3 regions of the Pseudomonas syringae pv. tomato str. DC3000 genome follow, and region 3 is predicted to be linked to each of the others. Evidence: predicted binding sites of a transcription regulator. Region 3 holds the regulator's gene; each other region holds the start of a gene.
The links. Region 3 encodes FliA, which starts transcription of late flagellar genes. Its sites were predicted from a motif close to CTAAAGTTTNNNNNNNNNNNGCCGNTAA; they were not measured.
Positions count from the first base shown of each region.

Region 1: a site for FliA is predicted at 2,107-2,134, ahead of PSPTO_RS00625 (methyl-accepting chemotaxis protein). Genes of this name have one in related genera too.
Region 2: a site for FliA is predicted at 2,249-2,276, ahead of PSPTO_RS28760 (methyl-accepting chemotaxis protein). Genes of this name have one in related genera too.

Region 1 is NC_004578.1:136,731-140,943, forward strand. It holds gene PSPTO_RS00615 (NorM family multidrug efflux MATE transporter) at 1-978, opposite strand, end outside; gene PSPTO_RS00620 (LysR substrate-binding domain-containing protein) at 1,135-2,055, shown strand; gene PSPTO_RS00625 (methyl-accepting chemotaxis protein) at 2,239-4,213, shown strand, end outside.
Region 2 is NC_004578.1:6,327,197-6,331,409, forward strand. It holds gene PSPTO_RS28760 (methyl-accepting chemotaxis protein) at 32-2,062, opposite strand; gene PSPTO_RS28765 (DUF6555 family protein) at 2,491-2,715, opposite strand; gene PSPTO_RS28770 (IS5-like element ISPssy family transposase) at 3,089-4,066, shown strand.
Region 3 is NC_004578.1:2,163,194-2,167,406, forward strand. It holds gene flhF (flagellar biosynthesis protein FlhF) at 1-761, shown strand, start outside; gene fleN (flagellar synthesis regulator FleN) at 877-1,710, shown strand; gene fliA (RNA polymerase sigma factor FliA) at 1,707-2,447, shown strand; gene PSPTO_RS10285 (chemotaxis response regulator CheY) at 2,700-3,074, shown strand; gene PSPTO_RS10290 (protein phosphatase CheZ) at 3,094-3,879, shown strand; gene PSPTO_RS10295 (chemotaxis protein CheA) at 3,913-4,213, shown strand, end outside.

The DNA of each region.
Region 1 (4,213 bases), 2.0 Mb from region 3:
CATCACGCTGCCGCCAAAACCGATGCCCAGACGGCCTGCCGTGCGCGCCATCAGTATGTTGCCGGCACCGTAGTGCTGGCCGATGCGCATGGTCACTGCGTAAGAAATACCCACCGGGATCATGAACGCCATGGACACCGTCTGCAGGGCGATCTGGTGCGCCGCCATCTGCGTGCTGCCCATTGCGCCCATGCAGAACGCCGCAAAGGTGAACAGACCGACCTCGACCGCATAAGTCCCGCCAATCGGCAGGCCAAGACGCCACAGCTCTTTCAGGTGACTGCGCGAGAGCTTCGACAGCCCCTTGCTGATCGGGTACGCCGCGTAGGCGGGGTGCCTTTTGATGTGCCAGGCGAGCGCCAGCGCCATGCAGTTGGTCACCATCGCAGTCACCAGCCCGATCCCCATCAGCCCCAGATTGGGCAGCCCGAGCCACTGATTGATCATCGCGTAATTAAGCACAAAGTTGGCGACAGCCCCGGCCACGCTGATAGTCATCACCGGGCCTGCGCGGCCGAGCGCGCTGGTAAAGCCGCGCAGCGCCATGAAGCTGAGCAGGCCGGGCAGCGCGAAGGGCAGGGTGATCAGAAATTGAGCAGCCATGTGCACGTTGGCTTCGGCCTGCCCTAACTGCAACAGGATCGGCTCGAGATTCCACAGCAGCAGTGCGGCGATCAACGCCATCCCCCACGCCAGCCACAGGCCCGCCTGCGTCAGGCGGGTTACCCCTTCGCTGTCGCCTGCGCCATGCCGAATCGACACCAGCGTACCAACCGCCGCCATCACGCCCACACAGAAGAACGAGATGAAGCTGTATGTGGCAGCGCCCAGACCGCCGCCCGCCAGCGCTTCGGGGCCAATTTTGCCCATCATAACGGTGTCGGTGAAGACCATCAGCATGTGCGCCATCTGTGAGGCGATCAGCGGCCCGGCCAGGCGCAGGATGATCCAGAGTTCTTTGAAGGCGGGCGGCTGCATGTCGGCGGTGCTCTACGGCGGGAGTTCGGATGAGCATCTATTCTGGGCGCTTGGACGTCGAAGCACAAAACGATAAACCTGATGCGCTGCATGAGTAAAACTCATCTGAATCAATCTGCAGTAAAGTAGCTGCTCGTCGCCAGCAGGAAGCTCCGCATGCCTCGTAATCTGCCTCCTCTTTATGCACTAAGGGCGTTTGAAGCCGCCGCACGACATACCTCGTTCACGCGGGCGGCTGAAGAACTATCGATTACTCAAAGTGCAGTAAGCCGCCATATCCGCACGCTGGAAGAGCACTTTGCCTGCCGTTTGTTTCAGCGTAACGGGCGCAACTTGCAACTGACCGAGTCGGCACGCACCTTGTTACCCGGCGTACGCGACGGCTTCCTGGCTCTGGAGCGAGCGTGCAGCACGCTGCAGACCGACGAGGGCGTCCTGCGCATGAAAGCGCCATCGACCCTGACCATGCGCTGGCTGCTGGCCCGGCTCAGCCGCTTCCGTCATCTGCAAGTGGGTAACGAGGTGCAACTGACCAGCGCATGGATGGACATCGATGCCGTGGACTTTACCCGGGAGCCTTTCGACTGCGCGATTCTGCTCAGCCAGGGGCATTTCCCCTCGGACTGGGAAGCCACGCTGCTGTTTGCGGAGTTGTTGATTCCGGTGGGTGCACCGACGTTGTCGCAGGATCCGCCGTGGGATGTAGAGCGGCTGGCCAAGGCCGAATTGCTGCACCCCACACCTGATCGGCGTGACTGGCGCACCTGGCTCAACCGCATGGGTCTGGCAGACCAGGTCTCGCTCAAGGGCGGGCAGGTTTTCGACACGCTTGAACTGGGGATGATTGCGGCAGCACGGGGTTATGGCGTGTCGATGGGCGATTTGCTGATGGTCGCCGAGGATCTGGCGCAGTCGCGCTTGAGCCTGCCGTGGCGCACGGCAGTGTTCAGTGGCGAGAACTATTACCTGGTGTGGCCGCGCACAAGGCCCGGCGCAGAGCGGTTGCGGCGGCTGAGCGATTTTCTTCAGGCGGAAGTGAAGGCGATGAAGTTGCCGCTAGTTGAAGTACTGCGTTGAAAAATTTGTTTAGTATTGAACTGCCATCATTTGTTAATGTCGCGCCTCGCGCTCAAGTAACGATCTTACTGGCCGAAGAAATGTTTAACGACCGCCCATCCGGTGGCTTGAAAACCTTAACTAAAATCAGCTGAATGGTAAGCCACGGACCCGGCGACTCCAATCATTTGGCGTGGAGTCTCTATGTCCAAGCCCCGTACCCGAATTGCCTCGCAACTCGGTATTGCTCTGGCGGTGATCCTGGCAGTTGTTATCAGCGGCAGTACGCTGTTCGCTCTGAGGTCTCTGGACGCATCCAATCTGGTCATTCGCGAAGAACACATGTCGAGCGAAGCCCGGTTGCTGGCCGATCAGCTCAGCACCTTTCACAGCACACTGCGCGACAGCACCCAGCGCCTGAGCGGCTTGTTCGAGAAGCGCTTCGCCGGCGGCCTGACCTTGCAGACCGACAAACCGGTTGCGGTCGCGGGCACCCAGACCCCAGGCCTGTATCTGCGCGATACTGCCCTGAACAACGACTTTACCGAAGTCGACGAATTTCGTTCGATGACCGCAGGCGTCGCGACGATATTCGTGCGCAGCGGCGACGACTTCATTCGTATCAGCACCTCGTTGAGCAAACAGGATGGTACGCGCGCCATCGGCACCGTGCTGGATCGCAAGGGCACTGCCTATGAGCGTTTGATGGCCGGTCAGAGCTACGTAGGCAAAGCGGTGTTGTTTGATCGCTACTACATGACGCAATACAGCCCGGTTCGCGACAGCAGCGGCAAGATCATTGCCGCGCTGTTTGTAGGATTCGATTACACCGATGCACAGAAAACCCAGTTCGATAACCTGAAGAGCTTCCGCATCGGCTCTACCGGCTCGCTGGCATTGCTCGATGAGAAGGGCACCTGGCTGGTTCCGCCTGCGGGCATCAAATCCCTCGACGGTGCCGCGAAAGCTGTCGCTGACCTTGCAAGCAAACCGGGCAAGGCACAGTTCTGGAATGAAGGCGGCGGCGACTTCTACAGCGTCGGCCAACCGTTCGCTGGTGGCCCCTGGACAGTCATCGCCAGCATGCCACGCAGTGAAATCAGCGAAGTGACCTGGAGCGTCGGCACCCAACTGGCCATCGGTAGCCTGCTGGCCATGCTGATCGCCGTCATCAGCGCTATCTGGCTGCTGCGCAGCAAGCTGCGTCCGTTGTCTGAGCTGGTTCGCCAGGCCGATGCACTGGGCGCGGGCGACCTGAGCGTGCGCCTCAATGTGACCAGCAACGACGAGATCGGCCAACTGTCCGGCAGCTTCAACAAGATGAGTGAAGCGCTGTCCTCCATGGTGTCGCATATCCGTACCGCCGCGCAGGAAGTCAGCACCCGTGCCCACGCACTGTCCGGGTTGTCTGGCGGCGCTTACGAGGGCATGGAACAACAGTCCGGCGAGATCACCAGCATGGCCGGTGCGGTCGAAGAATTCAGCGCCACGTCGATGAACATCGCCGACAACATGGGCAACACCGAGCGCCTGGCGCAGGAAAACGCCCAGCAGACCCGCATCGGTCGCACCTCGATGGACGAGGCGTCTTCATCGCTGCAACAAATCGCCACCTCGCTGAGCAGCACCGCCACAGTCATCGACACACTGGGCCAGCGCTCGCAGGAAATTGGCAGCATTGTCGGGGTGATCACCTCGATTGCCGACCAGACCAACCTGCTGGCCCTCAACGCCGCCATCGAGGCCGCGCGTGCCGGTGAACAAGGCCGCGGCTTTGCCGTGGTGGCTGACGAAGTGCGCAGCCTGGCGTCTCGTACTCGCGAAGCGACCGACGAGATTTCCGGCATGATCGCCAGTATCCAGCAGGAAACCGGCAACGCGATCAGCACCATGCAGCAGGGCAATACGCTGATGCAGGAAGGCCTGTCGCTCAACGCCAAAGTCGCCTCGGCACTGGCCCAGATCGACGAACAAAGCCGCTCGGCCGGCCACCAGTTCGCAGCCATCACCACCGCAACCCAGGAACAGAGCAGCACTGCAACGATGCTCAGCAGCAACCTGCAAAGCATCGCCATGGCCAACAGCGAACAACGCCAGGTCATGTCCAACCTCGCCATCACCGCTCAGGAGCTCAATGGCCTGGCGACCGAACTGCGTAACGAGGTTGACCGGTTTCGTT
Region 2 (4,213 bases), 2.2 Mb from region 3:
GGAAGCCAGGGGGCTGAACGCCCCCGGCAGGTCAGGCAACCAGTTTGAAGCGCGCCACGACACTGCGCATGTCACTGGCAACCCGCGCCAGCTCTTCGGCCGTGACCGCATTGTTGTCGATGCCCAGCATCAGGGTCCCGGAGCTGTTGCGAATCTCCATGACGTTGCGGTTGATGTCTTCGGACACCGCATGCTGCTGCACAGCAGCGCTGGCGATCTGGGTGTTCATCTCGACGATACGCTCCACACCCTGACTGATGCTCGACAGGCTGCCCGATGCTTCGCTGGCCGCACTGATACAGGCCTGCGCCTTGTGCTGCCCGGCCTGCATCTGTTGCACGGCGGCATGGGTTGCACTTTGCAGTTGCTCGATGATGCTGCGGATCTCTTGGGTGGAAGCCTGGGTGCGCGATGCCAGGGTGCGGACTTCGTCAGCCACCACCGCAAACCCGCGCCCTTGCTCGCCGGCCCGTGCGGCTTCGATGGCAGCGTTCAGGGCCAACAGGTTGGTCTGGTCGGCAATCGTGCTGATGACCTGGATAACGCCACCAATCGACTGACTATGCAGGGCCAGGGCCTGGACTTTCTGGGCGCTGATTTCCACCTCTTCAGCCAACGCCTGAATGGTCGAGTGGGTCTGGCCCATGATGCGCAAACCGTCACGCGACGCAGTGTTTGCCGCATCAGCCGCCATCGCTGCGCCTTCGGTATTCTGCGCCACGTCGGCGACGCTCGCGGTCATCTCGTTGATGGCCGTGGCCACTTGTTCGGTTTCAGCCTGCTGGGCGTTCATCGACTGCTTGGCCAGACCGATGGAGGTGCCCAGTCGTGCAGCGACGTCGGACAGCTCGTAGGAGGTGCGATCCATGTGCGAAATGGAGCTGGCGAACGCCTCTGCCATCGCGTTCAGGCCGTTGCCGATATCCGCGATTTCGTCTTGGCTGACCACCTGCGCACGGGCACTCAGATCGCCGTCTGCCAGACGCCGGGTAACACCCAGCAGGCTGTCGATGGCAACGCGCAAGGCGCGATAAATGCTGCAGAACGCATAGAGCAACAATAGGCCCATCACCACGCACATGGCGATGACAACTTCGCGTTGACGCAGGAGCGCGTCGTAACGCGCATCCAGTTCGCCCTGAAGCGCGGTCTGAATTTCGTCCTGAGCCTTGTAGAGGCCCGCGACCACGACATTGCCGCGAGCACTCAGCGCCTGACCCTGCTGCACTGAAAACTCAGAACCTCTGACGTAGGTCGAGAGATCGTTGCGAAAGCTGTCCATCGTTGAGGTGGCAGTGGCTATCGGCTCGCCAATACGGGCAGCGAGTTCTGGAGCGCGACGCTTGAGCAGGCGAATGCTTTGCTCAAGCTCCGCGCGAAATTGCAGCTCGATCTTCAACAGGCTTTCAAGCGAACCGCGCATCGGTACGTTCAGGCCCTGCCCGGTGCTCAATCCCGCCGTAATGCCACGGATCTGACCGGCCACGTTGATTTCCCGAGGCATCCTGATGGTGCTCAGGTCGATCATAAACAGCGAGGCGTAATCTTCGTCCAGCACCATGCCCGAGGTGGCCGAAACGTAGTAGATAAAGTTGAGTGTCTGAGCCAGTTGCTCGCTCCACTGTGCAAAAAACTCGTCTTGCGCAAGGCCCGGCTTGACGCTATCCATCAACGAGCGGGCACCGTCACGCAGGCGCTGCACGCGATTCTCGGTTTCCAGCGTGCGGCCCTGACGGGCGTCCATGTCGGCAAGGTTATTGAAAGCTGTCTCGAGTTGGCCACGGTTGGTGACCAGGTCTTGAGCCGCGGACGCATCGCCAGCGAGCAAACGGTTGGTTGCCGCACGCTGCAGCATGGACAGCCGCAGGATGGGCGTTACGACGTGCAGGTACTCTCGACCGACGCGCTCTTGGGCGACGGTGTCGATGCTCGAGTTCAGGCTGTTGAACACCCGCAACCCCAGAACGATGAGCGGAATGACGACGATGATGGCTAATACGGCGAACTTGGCAGGGAAGCGCAGGCGGTTGGTCAGGTAGATACCAGGCGAAAGGATGTTCATAACGTTCTCTTTTTAGTTAGGGTGCCTGATACGGCTAAAGAAAATCCCTTCTTCGCGTCGCGACAGGTGCTACGTCATCTTTGCCAAGGCTGAACAGGCATATTCGTTCAGATGAAGGCACTGTGATATCACCTCAGAGGCATGCCTCATCGAGAAGTTCAATGAGGGCCATAATCTGATACCCAGCTATCGGCCAGGCCATATGGAACGTGAGCTTGAGAAGGTGCAAGGGGACCGGCGGGGATGGCGCATGACGAACAGAGTCAGGGCCGGGTGTTGATTCAAACGGGGGTTTTTAGACAGATAACACGAGAAAAACGCTGGTTTTGGCCGATCGGCCGGTTTTTACGTATCAACCGCTACACCGTCGTGCGACATCGTGACGCACGACGGCGAGCGTTAATGACCGAGCAGACCAAGGCTGTGTTTCAAGCCCTCGTCCACTCCACATTCGACAACCCGAGTTTTTCAGCCTGAGGCTTGCTCAGCTTGGGCACCGGATCGGAACGGTACTTGGGAATCGCACCGAACCCTGCATCCACCGACGCCCAATGCCAGGCCTCTTTGTTGTCCATGACACCTGCTCTTATATAGAACGTCTTGTAACTGCCATGCAGCAGGTAATCGATACGGAAGTGTTTTTCATCAGCCATGGGAGTGCTCCTGCTTTGTCGACTCGAAAAACAGATCGCGGCCTTTTCTAAAAATTCAAAATATTAATGCCGTCATCTAAAAGATGTCAGATAGCCATACAACAATCTCTTTTATATCTGAACCCTTTGGTTTACTCACTGATAGCGTTTGTTTATAGCTGCATTTTTTCGGTGTTTTCAGCGTGACGCACTGGGCGGCTTTTAGTCAGGCGCTACAGGCACCAAAACAGATACATGAAGATAATGGCAGTTTCAGCTGAATTATAAAATTCTATTGAACCCTGTTTTCACATCGCTTCCCCGCTTAGGGAAACTCTGAAAAAGGTTTCCTGATTTGGCAAAATACCCCAACACCTTTCACCGAGCTTCCCTGATGAAACAGATGACCTTCGCCGATGCCGAGTACGCGGGTAAACGTAAGCATACCCGCCGCGAGCGCTTTCTCATCGAGATGGATCAGGTTGTGCCCTGGAAAGGCTTGATTGCCCTTATCGAACCACATTATCCAAAGGGCGAAGGTGGCCGTCCGGCTTATCCGCTGATGGCGATGCTGCGTATTCACCTGATGCAGAACTGGTTTGGTTACAGCGATCCGGCGATGGAGGAAGCACTTTACGAGACAACGATCCTGCGCCAGTTCGCAGGGTTGAGTCTGGATCGAATCGCCGATGAAACCACGATTCTCAACTTCCGGCGTCTGTTGGAAAAGCATGAGTTGGCAGGCGGGATTTTGCAGGTCATCAATGGCTATCTGGGTGATCGAGGTTTGATGCTGCGCCAAGGTACGGTGGTCGATGCGACGATCATTCATGCGCCGAGCTCGACCAAGAACAAGGACGGCAAACGCGATCCCGAAATGCATCAGACGAAGAAAGGAAACCAGTATTTCTTCGGCATGAAAGCGCATATCGGCGTCGATGCCGAGTCGGGTTTAGTCCATAGCCTGGTGGGTACTGCGGCGAATGTGGCGGACGTGACTCAGGTTGATCAATTGCTACATGGTGAGGAAACCTATGTCAGCGGTGATGCGGGCTACACCGGCGTGGACAAGCGTGCGGAGCATCAGGATCGTCAGATGATCTGGTCAATTGCGGCCCGCCCAAGCCGTTATAAAAAGCATGGCGAGAAAAGTTTGATCGCACGGGTCTATCGCAAAATCGAGTTCACGAAAGCCCAGTTACGGGCGAAGGTTGAACATCCGTTTCGCGTGATCAAGCGCCAGTTTGGTTATACGAAAGTCCGGTTTCGCGGGCTGGCTAAAAACACCGCGCAACAGGCTACTCTGTTTGCCTTGTCGAACCTTTGGATGGTGCGAAAACGGCTGCTGGCGATGGGAGAGGTGCGCCTGTAATGCGGAAAAACGCCTTGGAAAGGTGCTGTTTGAAGGAAAATCGATGAGTTAAGAGCGGAAAACGTCTAATTATCTGATCGGGCGAGCTTTTTTTGAACCTCAGGCCATGAGAGCGTCAAAAATCGATGCCTACTTCAGACCTTCCTT
Region 3 (4,213 bases):
TCCCGGACATCGACGAGCCTCGTCAGGCCTGGCGCATGTTGCTGGCCCATCTGGCCCGCATGATTGCTGTACCGGACATCGAGCCGCTGGAAGAGGGCGGAGTGATTGCCATGGTCGGTCCTGCCGGTATGGGCAAGACCACCACTCTGGCCAAACTGGCGGCACGTTATGTGTTGAAGTACGGCCCGCAGAATATCGCCCTGGTCAGTATGGACAGTTTCCGCATCGGCGCGCAGGAACAGCTCAAGACTCTTGGGCGCATCCTCAACGTGCCGGTCACCCATGTCGATCCGGGCCAGTCGCTGGTTCAGGCGCTGGAGCCTTTGCTGCGCAAGCGCGTGGTGCTGATCGATACCGCCGGGCTGCAGGCCAGTGATCCTGCGCTGCGCATGCAGCTTGAAAGCCTGGCAGGGCGCGGCATCAAATCACGTAACTACCTGGTGCTGGCGACGACCAGCCAGAAGCAGGTGCTGACCGCTGCGTATCACAGTTACAAACGGTGTGGCCTGGCCGGATGCATTCTGACCAAGCTTGATGAAACAGCCAGCCTGGGCGAAGTCCTGAGCCTGGCGATCAGTCACGAGTTACCGGTGGCCTACCTCACGGACGGTCCACGTATTCCTGATGACCTGCACACTCCACGACGTCATCAACTGGTGAGTCGTGCGGTGAGTGTGCAGATGCAGGATGAGCCTAGCGAGGAAGCGATGGCGGATATGTTTGCTGACCTCTATCACACCCCTGGCAAGAGAGTGGGTTAAGTGATGGATATTTTTGGAATGTCCCTGCGTCAACGGTCTGCCATGCGGTGTTCATTTGCGAACGTGCAGCCCTTGATGTGGTTTCGGTCTACGCAAGACAAGGTAAAGAAATAACATGGGCAGCATGCATCCCGTACAGGTTATCGCGGTGACCGGTGGCAAAGGTGGCGTCGGTAAGACTAACGTGTCAGTGAACCTATCACTGGCCCTCGCCGAGCTTGGCCGGCGCGTCATGCTGCTGGATGCCGATCTTGGCCTGGCCAATGTCGACGTTCTGCTTGGGCTGACGCCTAAACGCACGCTTGCCGATGTGATAGAGGGTCGCTGTGAGTTGCGCGACGTTCTGTTGCAGGGGCCGGGCGGGGTTCGTATCGTGCCTGCGGCCTCTGGCACCCAGAGCATGGTGCACCTGTCACCGGCCCAGCATGCCGGCCTTATTCAGGCGTTCAGCGAGATTGGCGACAACCTCGATGTGCTGGTGATCGATACCGCTGCCGGTATCGGCGAGTCGGTGGTCAGCTTCGTGCGCGCCGCTCAGGAAGTGCTGCTGGTGGTGTGCGACGAGCCCACGTCGATCACCGATGCGTACGCCCTGATCAAACTGCTCAATCGCGACTACGGCATGAACCGTTTCCGGGTGCTGGCCAACATGGCCCAGAGCCCGCAGGAAGGACGCAACCTGTTCGCCAAACTCACCAAAGTGACTGATCGTTTTCTTGATGTTGCCCTGCAATATGTAGGTGCCGTGCCGTACGACGAGTGCGTGCGCAAGGCGGTACAAAAGCAGCGTGCCGTCTACGAAGCATTCCCGCGTTCCAAATGTGCGCTGGCTTTCAAGGCCATTGCCCAGAAGGTTGATACCTGGCCGTTGCCAGCCAACCCGCGGGGTCATCTCGAGTTCTTCGTTGAGCGACTCGTTCACCAGACCAGTGCGGGGCCTGTGCAATGACTGCGAGCGGCTACCAGATGTACAGCAAAACCTCCCGTAATTCGCAGTACGAGTTGATCGAGCGTTATGCGCCGCTGGTCAAGCGTATCGCTTATCATCTGCTGGCGCGCTTGCCGGCCAGTGTGCAGGTCGAGGATCTGATTCAGGCTGGTATGATCGGCCTGCTCGAGGTTTCCACCAAGTATGATTCCACCAAGGGTGCGAGTTTCGAGACCTATGCCGGTATTCGCATTCGTGGTGCAATGCTCGATGAGGTTCGCAAGGGGGACTGGGCACCTCGCTCGGTTCACCGCAATACCCGTATGGTCAGTGACGCAATTCGCGCAATTGAAGCTAAAACCGGTCGTGACGCTAAAGATCACGAGGTTGCGGCCGAACTCCAGTTGAGTCTTGATGATTATTACGGGATTTTGAATGACACCTTGGGCAGCCGCCTCTTCAGTTTCGACGACCTGCTGCAGGACGGCGATCATGAAGGGCTGCACGAGGACGGCGCAAGCGGTTCGCTTGAGCCATCACGCGACCTGGAAGACGAGCGCTTCCAGGCAGCGTTGGCCGATGCAATTGCCAATTTGCCAGAGCGCGAGCGTCTGGTGTTGGCGCTGTACTACGACGAAGAGCTGAACCTCAAGGAAATCGGAGAGGTTCTTGGTGTCAGCGAATCTCGAGTCAGTCAGTTACACAGCCAGTGCGCAGCTCGTTTGCGAGGGCGTTTGGGGGAGTGGCGAGCGCGTTGACGGCAGTGCGCGACGTTTGTCGTGCGTTGTCTGCATGCCGGCTGTGCAAAGCGTTACGTGGTAGCAGGATAGACGAGGCAAGGGCCTGTCGGGCAATGTCTCGATGGGCTTTAGTCGCAGTCTTGACTGTCGTTGTGCCAAGCCCGTCGTCGTTTCGTATAGCTGGGGGTGTGCTGTGCCAGTATTGAGTGAACAGCGTGTTCAGGTGCTGAACGCGTTAAAGACTGCTTGGAGGTCGAATTGGACAAGAACATGAAAATCCTCATCGTTGATGACTTCTCAACGATGCGGCGGATCATCAAGAATCTGTTGCGTGATCTGGGGTTTACCAACACATCTGAAGCGGATGACGGTCTGACCGCATTGCCGATGCTGCAGAGCGGTGCCTTTGACTTTCTGGTGACGGACTGGAACATGCCTGGCATGACCGGTATCGACTTGTTGCGTCAGGTCCGTGCGGACGATCGTCTCAAAAGCCTTCCTGTACTGATGGTTACTGCCGAAGCCAAGCGTGAGCAGATCATTGAAGCTGCCCAGGCCGGGGTGAACGGTTATGTAGTCAAGCCATTCACGGCTCAAGCGCTGAAAGAGAAGATCGAAAAGATCTTTGAACGCGTCAATAGCTGATGCATGCCGTGAGGGCGCTATGGATAACAATGATTCGATGGCCGACTTTGAGTCGACCTTAAAAAGACACGCACAGGAACTCGTCACCAGCCTTGAAAAAGGCCGTTTCGGCGAAGCTGTGCAGCTGATCCATGAGCTCAATCAGACCCGTGACCGCGGCCTTTATCAGGAAGTGGGCAAGCTGACGCGTGAGTTGCACAGTGCAATCGTCAATTTCCACATTGATCCGCATATGCCTCAGGCCGAAGAGGTGTCGCAGATCACGGACGCGACGGAGCGTCTTTCCTACGTCGTCAGGCTGACCGAGAACGCGGCCAACCGTACGATGGATCTGGTCGAGGAAAGCACGCCGATCATGAATGGTCTGAGTTCCGACGCCAAGGCGTTGAGCGAAGACTGGGGACGCTTCATGCGTCGCGAAATCGGTGCCGAAGAGTTTCGTGAACTGGCCAAGCGCGTCGATGGTTTTCTGACGCGTACCGAGAAGGAAAGCCATACGGTTTCCGCGCACCTCAACGATATTCTGCTTGCTCAGGATTACCAGGACCTCACCGGTCAGGTGATCAAGCGCGTCACGCAACTGGTGACCGAAGTAGAGGGCAATTTGCTCAAGCTGGTGCTCATGGCCAGCCATGTCGATCGCTTCGCTGGCATCGAACATGACGAAGAATCCATCCTTGCTGAAAAAGATCCTAAAAAACATCTCGACAAGGGTGAAGGTCCGCAGATTCATGCCGATAAACGTGAAGACGTCGTATCCGGACAGGATGATGTAGACGATCTGCTATCGAGCCTCGGCTTCTAAGGTCTGTTGACGGTTAATTTTAGGGAGCACCCCATGAGCTTCGGCGCCGATGAAGAGATCCTTCAGGATTTTCTGGTAGAGGCCGGCGAAATTCTGGAGCAGTTGTCAGAACAATTGGTCGAGCTGGAAAGCCGACCGGATGATGCTGATCTGCTCAATGCAATTTTTCGCGGTTTTCACACTGTAAAAGGCGGCGCCGGCTTCCTCCAGCTCCATGAGCTGGTGGAGTGCTGCCACATCGCCGAGAACGTGTTCGACATCCTTCGCAAGGGTGAGCGGCGCGTTGATTCCGAACTGATGGATGTGGTCCTGGAAGCTCTGGACACGGTCAACA